DNA from 3 places in the Pseudomonas graminis genome. Region 2 is predicted to be linked to each of the others. Evidence: predicted binding sites of a transcription regulator. Region 2 holds the regulator's gene; each other region holds the start of a gene.
The links. Region 2 encodes sigma-54, which starts transcription at its own class of promoters, with help from an activator protein. Its sites were predicted from a motif close to ANTGGCATNNANNTTGCTNT; they were not measured.
Positions count from the first base shown of each region.

Region 1 (4,579 bases), 2.6 Mb from region 2:
ATCGCGGCGGCCAAGAGCCGGATGTCCGAGGACCGTGACAACATCTGGAAAGCGACCTTGCCTCAGGCCGAAGCCCAGCAGATCGTCCGCGACATGCTGCTGACCGCCAACGACAAGCTGATCGATCCAGAAAAAGCTGCGGTGCGTCGCGATTTCACGCCGCCGGCGGCCAACACGCTGCCGATCAAGAACGTCGTCGTGATCCTGATGGAAAGTTTCGCTGGCCATTCCGTGGGGGCGCTGGGTGATGAATCAAACATCACACCTTACTTCGACAAACTGTCCCAGGAAGGTCTGCTGTTCGATCGTTTCTTCTCCAATGGCACGCACACCCATCAGGGCATGTTCGCGACCATGGCATGCTTCCCGAACCTGCCGGGCTTCGAGTACCTGATGCAGACGCCGGAAGGCAGTCACAAGCTGTCCGGTCTGCCGCAGCTGCTCAGCGCGCGCAAGTATGACGACGTTTACGTCTACAACGGTGACTTCGCCTGGGATAACCAGTCCGGCTTCTTCAGCAACCAGGGCATGACCAACTTCATTGGCCGCAATGACTTCGTGAATCCGGTGTTCTCGGACCCGACCTGGGGTGTGTCCGACCAGGACATGTTCGACCGTGGCGCCGAAGAACTGAAAGCCCGCGAAGCCAAAGGCAAGCCGTTCTATGCCTTACTGCAAACCCTGTCCAACCACACGCCGTACGCACTGCCGGCCAATCTGCCGGTCGAGCGCGTGACCGGGCATGGCACCCTGGATGAACACCTCACCGCCATGCGTTATTCGGACTGGGCGCTGGGTCAGTTCTTCGAGAAGGCCAAGAAAGAGCCGTACTACAAAGACACGCTGTTTGTGGTCGTCGGTGACCACGGCTTCGGCAACAACGAGCAGATCACCGAGATGGACCTGGGCCGCTTCAACGTGCCGATGCTGATGATCGCCCCGGGCCTGCAAGACAAGTTCGGCAAGCGCAACAGCATCGTCGGCACGCAGATCGACATCGTGCCGACTATCATGGGCCGCCTGGGTGGCGACACCGTGCACCAGTGCTGGGGCCGCGACTTGCTCAATCTGCCGGCGGGAGACGAGGGCTTCGGTGTGATCAAGCCATCGGGCAGCGAGCAGACCGTGGCGCTGGTCACCGGCAACCGGATCCTGATCGAACCCAAGGAAATGGAGCCGAAGGTCTACAGCTACGAGTTGGGCACCAAGCCCCACGCCGAGCTGATGCCGAATGCGCCCGACGTCACCGAGTTGCGCAAGAAGCTCGACAGCTTCCTGCAGACCGCGACCAGGAGCCTGCTGGACAACACGGCAGGGGTCAAAGACGCCAAGCCACAATAACGGCAGCCACATGAAAAACGCCCCGAGACCGGGGCGTTTTTTTGGGGCCGCGCATTATGAGTTGAAGCTATGAAGCTCCGGCGTGCGCTGACGATTCGGGTTGAACGTCGTTGCGCCGCAAGGGTCAAGATCAACAGGCTGTAGTCAGGCCTTTACTGAGGAGACATTGATGAAAGTGTGGACTATTTCGTTTCTGGACAAAGACGGTGTGCAGCAAACCCTCGATCTTGAATCCGATCACCGTCCCAGTGAAGAAGAGGCTGCGCAGCAACTCCGTCCGATCCTGTTTCCGGTCGCCAGTGATCTTGATCTGATCGACCTCGACGGTCGCACTGCCGAGCCCACCGTGAAGACACTCAAAGAGCAGAACGCGGTACAGATCATCTCCATCGTCGAGGCTTCGTAAGAAGCCTGCATTTCACGGCATCCTGCCAATTGGCAACGCGCTATCAATGGGCGTACTCTGCCAGCGAGGTCGGTGATGCATCTACCCGAGTCCGCTCGCGTACGTATGCCCGTTTTGTAAAGCGCACCGGCCTTGTCAGCGACATGCTTGAGTCCCGGGCGGCAGATGACCTGCCGCTACACGCCTCGCCCTCGAGGGGTGTTTCGGGATAGTTGAAACTCTATCTATCGTTGCATAGGAGGACGTTTCATGAGCACAGCCTATCAAGAAGACGTCAGCAGCCATGTTCTGCGCTGCATGAAAGAAGGCGGTTTCGACTTCGCACGCATTCACCCCATTGAGTTCTATGCCACCTTTCCGGATGAGGACCGGGCGCGTCAGGCTGCGGAAAAATTTCGTGGCGAGTCAGTCAATGTCCAGCTCAATGCACTGGAAGACGGTGCCTGGCACCTGGAACTGAGCAAAGTGATGTACGCCACCTACGACGGGATAGGCGATTTCGAGCAGGATTTCCAGACCGCGATTGTCGGCCTGGACGGGGAGGTCGAAGGCTGGGGCGTCAAACAGGTACTCCAGCGCCTTCATTGACATTGAGGCGCTGACGCCATTGCGCCGATCTTCAAACGCTGTCTCCCGGCTCCACGACAAAAGTGGGGCGGGAGATGCACCGAGCTGAATCACAGGCAAAAAAAAGCCGCTCTCTTGGGAGCGGCGGAAAGGGAATATCGGTTGTCTGCAGCGATGCTGCGAATAAGGTTTTGTAGCCAATCGCCTTGTGTGATCCGGCGGGTTGGTCTGCGGTATGGGGCGATTATGCTCAGCTCACGTACCGCGCGGAAATGAACTCTGGCTATGCGCGCGATAGTTTTTCCAAGCGCGGGACGCTTCGCCATGGAGCGTCAGGTAACAGGTCAGGGCGCATCGCGCACAGGAATGGTGCGAGCGCTCCGGCTCTTTAAATCAACCCGTTGATTTTCAAGCGTTTATGCCGATGGCACGGGCCTTGCGAAGGCTCTGGTGTCCATGGTGACAAGGAGTACGGCATGATCCGCACCTTTTATGACGAGATGTACGATGCGGGCGGCATAGTCCGTCCGCATTATCGGGAATTCGCCCGCTGGCTGGGCGAAGCGCCGCCTGAGTTGCTCGCTCAGCGCCGGCGTGAGGCCGATTTGTTGTTTCATCGCGCCGGGATCACGTTCACGCTGTACGGCGACGAGCAGGGCACCGAGCGGCTCATCCCCTTCGATACGATTCCGCGCAGTATCCCGGCCAGCGAATGGCGGGTGGTGGAGCGCGGTTGCATTCAGCGCGTCAAGGCGCTGAACATGTTTCTCGCTGACCTTTATCATGATCAGCGCATCATCAAGGCCGGGATCATTCCCGCCGAACAGGTCCTCGCCAATGAGCAATACCAGTTGGCGATGCAGGGACTGAATCTTCATCGCGACCTGTATTCGCATATCTCCGGCGTCGATCTGGTGCGTGATGGCGATGGCACGTATTACGTGCTCGAAGACAACCTGCGCACCCCCAGCGGCGTGAGCTACATGCTCGAAGACCGCAAGATGATGATGCGGCTGTTCCCCGAGCTGTTCGCCGCGCAACGCATCGCGCCCATCGATCACTATCCGAATCTGCTGCTGGACACCCTGAAAAGCTCGAGTCCGCTGGATAACCCCAGCGTCGTCGTGCTGACTCCCGGGCGCTTCAACAGCGCGTTTTTCGAGCATGCGTTTCTCGCCCGTGAAATGGGCGTCGAACTGGTCGAAGGCGCCGATCTGTTCGTGCGCGATGACCGCGTCTTCATGCGCACCACGGACGGGCCGAAAGCGGTCGACGTGATTTACCGCAGGCTCGACGACGCATTCCTTGATCCGCTGGCGTTCAATCCGGATTCGATGCTCGGCGTGCCGGGCCTGCTGGCCGCCTACCGCTCCGGCAATGTTGTGCTGGCCAATGCCATCGGCACCGGCGTGGCGGACGACAAGTCGGTCTACCCCTTCGTGACCGACATGATCCGTTTCTACCTCGACGAAGAGCCGATCCTCAAGAACGTGCCGACCTGGCAGTGCCGCAAGCCCGAAGAGCTGTCCCACGTGCTCGCCAACCTGGGCGATCTGGTGGTCAAGGAAACCCAAGGCTCCGGCGGTTACGGCATGCTCGTCGGTCCCGCCGCCACTGCCGCCGAAATCGAGTCGTTCCGGGCGCGGCTCAAGGCCAAGCCCCACGCGTACATCGCCCAGCCGACCTTGTGCCTGTCGACCTGTCCGACCTTCGTCGAGAACGGCATCGCCCCACGCCACATCGACCTTCGCCCGTTCGTCCTGGCTGGCCGCGAAACCCGTGTAGTGCCCGGCGGTCTCACGCGCGTTGCCCTGCGCGAAGGCTCGCTGGTGGTGAATTCGTCGCAGGGTGGTGGAACCAAGGACACCTGGGTGGTCGAGGATTAAGGATGCCTGCCAATGCTAAGTAGAACTGCCTCGGATTTATATTGGATGTCGCGGTACCTGGAGCGCGCCGAAAACCTCGCGCGGATGCTCGACGTCAGTTACTCGCTGTCGCTGATGCCACAGGACGGACGCGGGGATGGCCTCAATGAAATCGCCATGCCACTGCTGATCACTGGAACCCTGGACGATTACCTGGAGCGCCACGGCGACCTGCACGCCGAGCGCTTGCTGCACTTTTTCGCGCTGGACGCCGAAAACCCGGCCAGCATCTTCAGCTGTCTGGGTGCGGCGCGGGCCAGTGCCCACGCAGTACGCGGGCGTATTACTGCGGACATGTGGGAAAACATCAACGCCACCTACCTGGAAATTCGCGGCATCG
Region 1 covers NZ_CP053746.1:3,554,290-3,558,868, forward strand. The annotation lists gene FX982_RS15835 (LTA synthase family protein) at 1-1,341, shown strand, start outside; gene FX982_RS15840 (hypothetical protein) at 1,511-1,747, shown strand; gene FX982_RS15845 (ribonuclease E inhibitor RraB) at 1,997-2,335, shown strand; gene FX982_RS15850 (circularly permuted type 2 ATP-grasp protein) at 2,791-4,200, shown strand; gene FX982_RS15855 (alpha-E domain-containing protein) at 4,213-4,579, shown strand, end outside.
Region 1: a site for sigma-54 is predicted at 2,738-2,757, ahead of FX982_RS15850 (circularly permuted type 2 ATP-grasp protein). Genes of this name have one in related genera too.

Region 2 (4,579 bases):
AGCACTGGGAAGCGCGAGCGCCTGGTCTCTGCCGACGGATCGCGATCAACCCATCCACATCCAGTCGGATGACGCGCAGCTGGACGACAAGCAAGGCATCGCCACTTACAAAGGCAATGTCATCATCACCCAGGGCACGATGAAGATCACCGGCAACACTGTGACCATCACCCGCACACCGCAAGGCGACGTGGACGTGTTCACGTCCGTGGGCAACCTGGCCTACTACGAGCAGAAGCCATCGGTGGACAAGCCGATCGTTCAGGCCTGGGGCGTCACTATTCAATACTTCGCGGCGCAGAACCGCATCGTGCTGATCGACAAAGCCAAAGTGGTCAACGACGGCAACACGTCCGAAGGCGAGAAAATTGTCTATGACACCGTCAAGCAGGTCGTGAACGCCGGCCGCGCCAACGGCACCAAGGTCACCGCACCACGCCCTCGCATCGACATGGTCATCCAGCCGAAAAAGAAAACCGACCAGCAGAAGGCCCAGTAATGGCAACGCTGAAAGCCCAACACCTGGCCAAGGCCTATAAAAGCCGCCAGGTCGTACGTGACGTCAGCCTGTCCATCGAGAGCGGCCAGATCGTTGGCCTGCTCGGCCCCAACGGCGCCGGCAAGACCACCTGCTTCTACATGATCGTCGGCCTGGTTCAGGCGGATCAGGGTCGCGTGCTGATCGACGACCAGGACGTCAGCCACCAGCCGATGCATGGCCGCGCCCGTGCCGGTATTGGCTACCTGCCACAGGAAGCGTCGATCTTTCGCAAGCTCTCCGTCTCGGACAACATCATGGCGATCCTTGAGACCCGCAAGGAGCTTGATCGCGCGGCCCGCCGCAAAGAGCTGGAAAGCCTGCTGCAGGAATTCCACATCACCCACATCCGCGACAACCTGGGCATGAGCCTGTCGGGCGGTGAACGCCGTCGTGTGGAAATTGCACGCGCCCTTGCCACTTCGCCGAAATTCATTCTGCTCGACGAACCGTTTGCCGGTGTTGACCCTATTTCCGTAGGCGACATCAAGCAGATCATTCACCACCTCAAGGCCAAAGGGATCGGCGTGCTGATCACTGACCACAACGTGCGTGAAACGCTGGATATCTGCGAAACCGCCTACATCGTCAACGATGGCCAGCTGATTGCCGAAGGCGACGCCGAGTCCATCCTGGCCAACCAGTTGGTCAAGGAAGTGTATCTAGGTCACGAGTTCCGCCTGTAACCGCAGTGATGACATGAGGTCGTGCGCCCTTCCATAACGGATGCCATCGCCGACCTCGTTTTTTAATTGTCATCACACTCTAGGCAAACCCTCCAGCTTCAGGCATATAATTTGCTTAAGTTGGCGCCCTCGGCGCCCTGGTAGTAAATGGCGCGCAGTGCGCCGGCGAATAAGGTGTTAAGCCCTGCCATGAAACCTTCGCTAGTCTTGAGAATGGGCCAGCAGCTGACGATGACACCTCAGCTGCAACAGGCAATCCGCTTGCTTCAGTTGTCGACGCTGGATCTCCAACAGGAGATTCAGGAGGCGCTGGAGTCGAACCCGATGCTGGAACGGCAGGAGGAAGGCGACGATTTCGACAACGCCGACCCCTTGGCCGATAACGTAGAGCAAAAGCCCAACGCTGACGTTCAGGAACCCACTTATCAGGAGTCGGCGCCTACCGTCGACAATCTGGATGAGGGTGACTGGAACGAGCGCATCCCCAACGAACTGCCGGTCGACACGGCGTGGGAAGACGTCTATCAGACCAGCGCCAGCAGTCTCCCCAGCAATGATGATGACGAGTGGGATTTCACCACCCGCACCTCCGTTGGCGAGAGCCTGCAAAGCCACCTGCTCTGGCAGCTCAACCTGGCGCCGATGTCGGACACCGATCGCCTGATCGCCGTGACCCTGATCGACTGCATCAACAACCAGGGCTACCTCGACGAAACACTTGAAGAATTGCTCGACGCGTTCGATCCCGAGCTTGATATCGAACTGGACGAAATCGAAGCCGTTCTGCACCGCATCCAGCAGTTCGAGCCTGCGGGCATCGGCGCCCGCAACCTGAGCGAATGCCTGCTGCTGCAACTTCGCCAGTTGCCAGCCAAAACCAAGTGGCTGGCAGAAGCGCAGAAGCTGGTCAGCGAGTACATCGATCTGTTGGGCAGCCGCGACTACGCGCAACTGATGCGCCGCATGAAGCTCAAGGAAGACGACCTGCGCCAGGTCATCGAGCTGGTCCAGAGCCTCAACCCGCGCCCGGGCTCGCAGATCGAATCCAGCGAACCCGAATACGTCGTACCTGACGTCATCGTGCGCAAGGATAACGAGCGCTGGTTAGTGGAGCTGAACCAGGAATCCGTGCCGCGCCTGCGGGTCAATCCGCAATACGCAGGCTTTGTGCGTCGCGCCGATACCAGTGCCGACAACACGTTCATGCGCAATCAGCTGCAAGAAGCGCGCTGGTTCATCAAGAGCCTGCAGAGCCGCAACGAGACGCTGATGAAGGTGGCCACGCAGATCGTCGAACACCAGCGCGGCTTTCTGGAGTACGGCGACGAGGCCATGAAGCCGCTGGTTCTGCATGACATTGCTGAAGCGGTCGGCATGCACGAATCGACGATTTCCCGGGTGACCACGCAGAAGTTCATGCATACGCCGCGCGGGATCTACGAGCTCAAATATTTCTTTTCCAGCCACGTCAGCACCTCGGAAGGCGGCGAATGCTCGTCTACGGCGATTCGCGCGATCATCAAAAAACTGGTCGCCGCGGAAAATCAGAAAAAGCCGTTGAGTGACAGCAAGATCGCTGGTTTACTGGAAGCACAAGGCATTCAAGTGGCCCGTCGCACAGTCGCCAAGTACCGCGAATCCCTCGGGATCTCGCCGTCCAGCGAACGCAAGCGACTGATGTAAAGGTCACACGTCAAAGCGTTCCAGTGGCAGGCATCACGCCTGCCACTTAATGCACTGGCAACGAAGGAGAAGCTGTATGCAAGTCAACATCAGTGGACACCAGCTGGAAGTGACTGAACCTCTGCGTACCTACGTCGGCGAGAAACTCGCCCGATTGGAGCGCCACTTTGACAAGATCACGAATGTGCAGGTCACCATGGAGGTCGAGAAGCTCAAGCAGAAAATCGAAGCCACCTTGCACGTTCCTGGCGCTGAAGTGGTTGCCAACGCCGAACACGACGACATGTATGCAGCCATTGACCTGCTTGCCGACAAGCTTGACCGCCAACTCAAAAAACATAAGGAAAAACAGCAAAGTCTGCTGCAAGGCGCGACTGCTCGCTGACACTCCCCACCCATGATCCGACTTGAAAATATCCTGACCCCTGGCCGTTCACTCGTGAACGTGCCAGGCGGCAGCAAAAAAGCCGTACTCCAAAGCATCGCCAAAATGATCGGCACGCAAGTGCCTGATCTGGATGAGCAGGTCGTGTTTGAAAGCCTCATTGCCCGTGAAAAGCTCGGTTCCACCGGATTCGGTAATGGCATCGCCATTCCCCACTGTCGGCTGAAGGGCTGTTCAACGCCTGTTAGCGCCGTACTCCATCTGGAAAAGCCCATCGATTTCGACGCCATCGACGGCGCACCGGTTGACCTGCTGTTTGTGCTGCTGGTCCCGGAAGCGGCCACTGATGCTCATCTGGAACTCCTGCGCCAGATCGCCAGCATGCTCGACCGTGACGATGCGCGTAAGCGCCTGCGCGGCGCCAAAACCGACGAAGAGCTCTACAACGTCGTGCTCGACGTCCAGAACGGTCACTGACCATGCGCATGATCATCGTCAGCGGCCGCTCCGGCTCCGGCAAGAGCACGGCCCTCGATGTCCTTGAAGACAGCGGTTTCTACTGCGTCGACAATCTGCCTGCCGGCCTGCTACCGGAGCTGGCCGAACGCGCGCTGATCAACAGCGAACTGGCTGAGCCGCTGCTAGCGGTCTCGATCGACGCACGCAACCTGCCCAGTCACCTGACGCGATTTCCGCGCATGCTCGCCGAGGTGCGCGCCCGGCACATCCAGTGCGACGTGCTGTTCCTCGATGCGGATGAACCTACCCTGCTCAAGCGTTTTTCCGAGACCCGTCGCCGTCATCCGCTGAGCACGGCAACGCGCTCGCTGGCCGAAGCGATCCGTGACGAGAAAACCCTGCTGGGTCCGATCATCGATCTGGCTGATCTGACGGTCGACACCACGCACCTGAATCTCTATCAGTTGCGCGACATCCTCAAGTTGCGCCTGCTGAACAAACCCGAGCCGGGCACTGCCTTTCTCATCGAATCCTTTGGCTTCAAGCGTGGCATGCCCGTGGATGCCGATCTGGTGTTCGATGTGCGCTGCCTGCCGAACCCGTACTGGAAGCCCGAACTGCGTGAGCAGTCGGGCCTCGACAAGCCGGTGGCCGATTACCTCGCCGCTCAACCGGACGTCGAGGAAATGTTCCAGGACATCTTTTCGTACCTCAATAAGTGGTTGCCGCGCTTCGCCGCCAGCAACCGCGCCTACGTCACTATTGCCATTGGCTGCACCGGCGGACACCACCGCTCCGTCTACCTGACCGAACGTCTGGGTCAGGTGC
Region 2 covers NZ_CP053746.1:667,143-671,721, forward strand. The annotation lists gene lptA (lipopolysaccharide transport periplasmic protein LptA) at 1-499, shown strand, start outside; gene lptB (LPS export ABC transporter ATP-binding protein) at 499-1,224, shown strand; gene FX982_RS03085 (RNA polymerase factor sigma-54) at 1,414-2,907, shown strand; gene hpf (ribosome hibernation-promoting factor, HPF/YfiA family) at 2,984-3,292, shown strand; gene ptsN (PTS IIA-like nitrogen regulatory protein PtsN) at 3,305-3,769, shown strand; gene rapZ (RNase adapter RapZ) at 3,772-4,579, shown strand, end outside.

Region 3 (4,579 bases), 750 kb from region 2:
GGTGCCGCGCTCAATGCAGGGCGCGGCACAAGATCAGCATAGAGGAATACTGATCGACGGTGTCAGTTGAGAAGCGGATCTGCGTGCCTGCTCACTGGGTTGCCGTGATCGGGCAGAGGTCGCCTGCCGCCCGTTGCAGCGCGGTCACAATGACCGGATCGCTTGCCTGTCGCTGGATTTCCGACTGCACCCAGCCTGAGCACTTGGCATCGCTGCGGTAAGGCTGAAACGCCGAGTAGCTTTGCATCAATAATGGCAGCAGCGCATCCAGCCGACCCCGGATGCCGTCGGTGAGGCCGGATTCGGGCTTCTCCGGGGACTGGCCGGTTTCACGCCACTGCTCGATGCGCGCGTACTGCACCATCTTGTTGGCTTCCATCTGGGCGGTCATGAACTCGCGTATATCGTCGGGGGGCAGCTTGAATTCACCCGCCCGAGATTCGGCGTTCTGGATCACCTGGCGCTCGCGCTCACTGTCCTGCACCGGCTTGCCGCTGTGCCATTTGCTGCGCGCCACGTCATTGGCGATTTCCAGCCTTTGCTCCATGGCCGTAATAAGCGGCGGAAGTTGCGCGGGAGGCTGCTGGGCGGATGCTGCATTGAGGCATGGCGCAAACAGGGCCATTGCCAGAGCGGTTATGTGAAATGACTTGAGCATGGTTGTCTGTTCTCGCATGAGTGATCGTCGCCCGCAACGGGCCAGGCACAGATTCACCGCTTTGCAGCGTTGCAGTGCTGAGCATATTGCCCGAGAAGGTCGGCTCGAATGCGTTACATGTGTATATGTACCACGCAGTAAAAACCAGGCACAAAAAAGGCCTCCCGAAGGAGGCCTCTTGTTCACGCGGCTTTCGCCATCGCGACTGGATCAGCAGCTGTAGTACAGCTCGTATTCCAGTGGGTGCACAAAGGTGCGCACTTTGATTTCTTCTTCGGATTTCAACGCGATGTAAGCGTCGATGAAGTCGTCGCTGAATACGCCGCCTTTGGTCAGGAACGCACGGCCCTTGTCCAGTTCTTCCAGGGCTTCTTTCAGGCTGCCACACACTTGTGGGATCTCTTTCGCCTCTTCAGGCGGCAGGTCGTACAGGTTTTTGTCAGCCGCATCGCCAGGGTGGATCTTGTTCTGGATGCCGTCCAGGCCAGCCATCAACAGTGCAGCGAAGGCCAGGTACGGGTTGGCTGCCGGGTCCGGGAAACGTGCTTCGATACGACGGCCTTTAGGGCTGTTGACGTAAGGAATACGGATCGAAGCCGAACGGTTGCGAGCCGAATAAGCCAGCATGACCGGCGCTTCGAAACCTGGAACCAGACGCTTGTACGAGTTGGTTGCCGGGTTGGTGAAGCCGTTCAGGGCCTTACCGTGCTTGATGATGCCGCCGATGAAGTACAGAGCGGTGTCGGACAGGCCGGCATAACCTTCGCCTGCGAAGGTGTTCTTGCCATCTTTGGAGATGGACATGTGAACGTGCATGCCCGAACCGTTATCGCCGTACAGAGGCTTTGGCATGAAAGTAGCGGTGCGGCCGTAAGCGTCGGCAACGTTGTGCACGACGTACTTCAGGGTCTGAACTTCGTCGGCCTTCTTAACCAGCGTGTTGAATTTCACGCCGATTTCGTTCTGGCCAGCGGTTGCCACTTCGTGGTGGTGAACTTCGACGACCTGGCCCATTTCTTCCAGAGCGTTGCACATTGCGGTGCGGATTTCGTGGTCATGGTCGAACGGTGGAACCGGGAAGTAGCCGCCTTTGATGCCTGGACGGTGGCCCTTGTTACCGCCTTCGATGTCTGCGTCGGACATCCACGAACCTTGTTCGGAGTAAATCTTGAACATGGAGCCGGAGATATCGGACTTGAACTTCACTTCGTCGAAGATGAAGAATTCTGGCTCAGGGCCGGCGAATACGGTGTCACCGATACCGGTCGACTTCAGGTATTCCTCGGCGCGGTGAGCGATGGCGCGTGGGTCGCGATCGTAACCTTGCATGGTCGAAGGTTCGATGATGTCGCACACCAGGATCAGGGTAGGCTCTTCGGTGAACGGATCCAGCACTGCGGTTTCGTCGTCCGGCAGCAGGATCATGTCGGAGGCTTCGATGCCTTTCCAGCCCGAGATGGAGGAACCGTCGAACATTTTGCCGACTTCGAAGAAGTCGTCTTCCAGCGCATCGCGGGCCGGCATGGTCACGTGGTGCTGAGTGCCTTTGGTGTCCGTGAAGCGCAGATCAATCCACTTAACGTCATGATCTTTGATGAGTTGAACCGACTTCGACATGCTGTCCTCCGGGGTGGATTAGGGCCTGAGTAGTAGTGAGCCCTTCAATTTGGGTGATGCCGGGCGCGATACTCGACCAAGGCAACCTGCCTCACAAGGGAGCAATTTGCATGCCAGTGCCCTGTGTTGGGTTTTCTGCGGTAATACCTGCCTTTAAGCGCGTTAAACGTCGCATATTCGAAAACCGGCGCACTCTTATGGTGCTAAGTAATTGTATACAGGGCCGTTTTGGTGCGTGGACGATTGACCGTACGATAACTGGTTAAACCTTGAGCAATTTCCGCTATAATCCGCGCCCCCCTTTTTCGACCGGGACCTAGCGCGCTGTTTTCATGAAATTAATCGTCAAAGTCTTCCCAGAAATCACTATCAAAAGCCGGCCTGTGCGAAAGCGCTTCATCAAACAGCTGGCCAAGAACATCCGTACGGTGCTCCGCGATCTGGACCCGGCGTTGGTGGTGGATGGCGTGTGGGACAACCTTGAGGTCGAAACCAGGGTCGAGGATGCCAAAGTCCTGCGCGAGATGACCGAGCGGCTCAGCTGCATGCCCGGCATCACGCACTTTCTGCAGGTGGACCAGTATCCGCTGGGCGACATGGACGACATCTATGAGAAGTGCAAACTGCACTTCGGCGACGCGCTTCCCGGCAAGATATTCGGGGTTCGCTGCAAGCGGGCAGGCCATCACGACTTCAGCTCCATGGACGTCGAGAAGTACGTCGGTAGTAAATTGCGCCGTGAGTGCAACGCCGCTGGTATCTCGCTGAAGGCGCCGGAAGTCGAAGTCAGAATCGAGATTCGGGACCAGCGTCTGTTCGTGATTCACAGCCAGCACAACGGCATTGGCGGTTATCCGCTGGGTTCGCTTGAACAGACCCTGATCCTGATGTCCGGTGGTTTTGACTCCACCGTGGCGGCCTACCAGATCATGCGTCGTGGCCTGATGAGCCATTTCTGCTTCTTCAATCTGGGCGGACGTGCCCACGAGCTGGGCGTGATGGAAGTCGCGCACTTCATCTGGAAGAAGTACGGCAGTTCCCAGCGGGTGCTGTTCGTCAGCGTACCGTTCGAGGAAGTTCTGGGAGAAATTCTCGGAAAAGTCGATAACAGTCATATGGGCGTAGTATTGAAGCGTATGATGTTGCGCGCTGCGACCAACATTGCCGACCGGCTGGAAATCGACGCGCTGGTCACCGGCGAGGCGATTTCCCAGGTGTCCAGCCAGACGCTGCCCAACCTGGCGGTCATCGATTGCGTGACGGAGAAGCTGGTCCTGCGACCGCTGATCGCCAGTCACAAGCAGGACATCATCGACCTGGCCGATCAGATCGGCACCGGCGATTTTGCCCGGCACATGCCCGAATACTGCGGTGTGATTTCGGTGAACCCGAAGACCGCCGCCAAGCGCAATCGGGTCGAGCACGAAGAAAAATCGTTCGACATGGCCGTGCTCGAGCGTGCGCTCGAAAACGCTCGTCTGGTACCGATCGACCGCGTGATCGAGGAATTGGGTCAGGACGTTCAGATTGAAGAAGTCAGTCAGGCGCTGGCCGGGCAAGTGGTCATCGACATCCGTCACCCGGATGAAGCAGAAGACCGCCCGCTGGCGCTGACTGGCGTTGAAGTACAAACGCTGCCGTTCTTTGCATTGAACAGCCGTTTCAAGGAACTGGATGACACGCGCCAGTACCTGCTCTATTGCGACAAAGGCGTCATGAGTCGCCTGCATGCTCATCATCTGCTCAGTGAGGGGCATGCCAATGTGCGCGTTTATCGACCGAGCTAAGTGCCCGGGGCTGTTTGCCTGTGGCTTGCGTCACCGGCCCCCCGACACCAGTCGTCAGCCGTAACGGCTTTCGCCGGCTCCACCGTTCATAGCTGCCTACAATCAGACAGCTGACCGAATCCTCTGATCGAGATACACAAGTGATCGAAAATCTACGCAACATCGCCATCATTGCTCACGTTGACCACGGTAAAACTACCCTCGTCGACAAGCTTTTGCGCCAGTCCGGCACCCTTGAGCGCAACGAGCTCAACGACGAACGCGTGATGGACTCCAACGACCAGGAAAAAGAGCGCGGTATTACCATTCTCGCGAAGAACACCGCGATCAACTGGAATGGCTACCACATCAACATCGTTGACACCCCGGGCCACGCCGACTTCGGTGGTGAAGTAGAGCGTGTGATGTCGATGGTTGACTCCGTTCTGCTGCTGGTCGACGCCCAAGACGGCCCTATGCCGCAAACCCGTTTCGTGACCAAGAAGGCTTTCGAAGCCGGCCTGCGTCCAATCGTCTG
Region 3 covers NZ_CP053746.1:1,420,694-1,425,272, reverse strand. The annotation lists gene FX982_RS06550 (chorismate mutase) at 92-658, opposite strand; gene glnA (glutamate--ammonia ligase) at 869-2,275, opposite strand; gene thiI (tRNA uracil 4-sulfurtransferase ThiI) at 2,608-4,062, shown strand; gene typA (translational GTPase TypA) at 4,203-4,579, shown strand, end outside.
Region 3: a site for sigma-54 is predicted at 2,374-2,393, ahead of glnA (glutamate--ammonia ligase). Genes of this name have one in related genera too.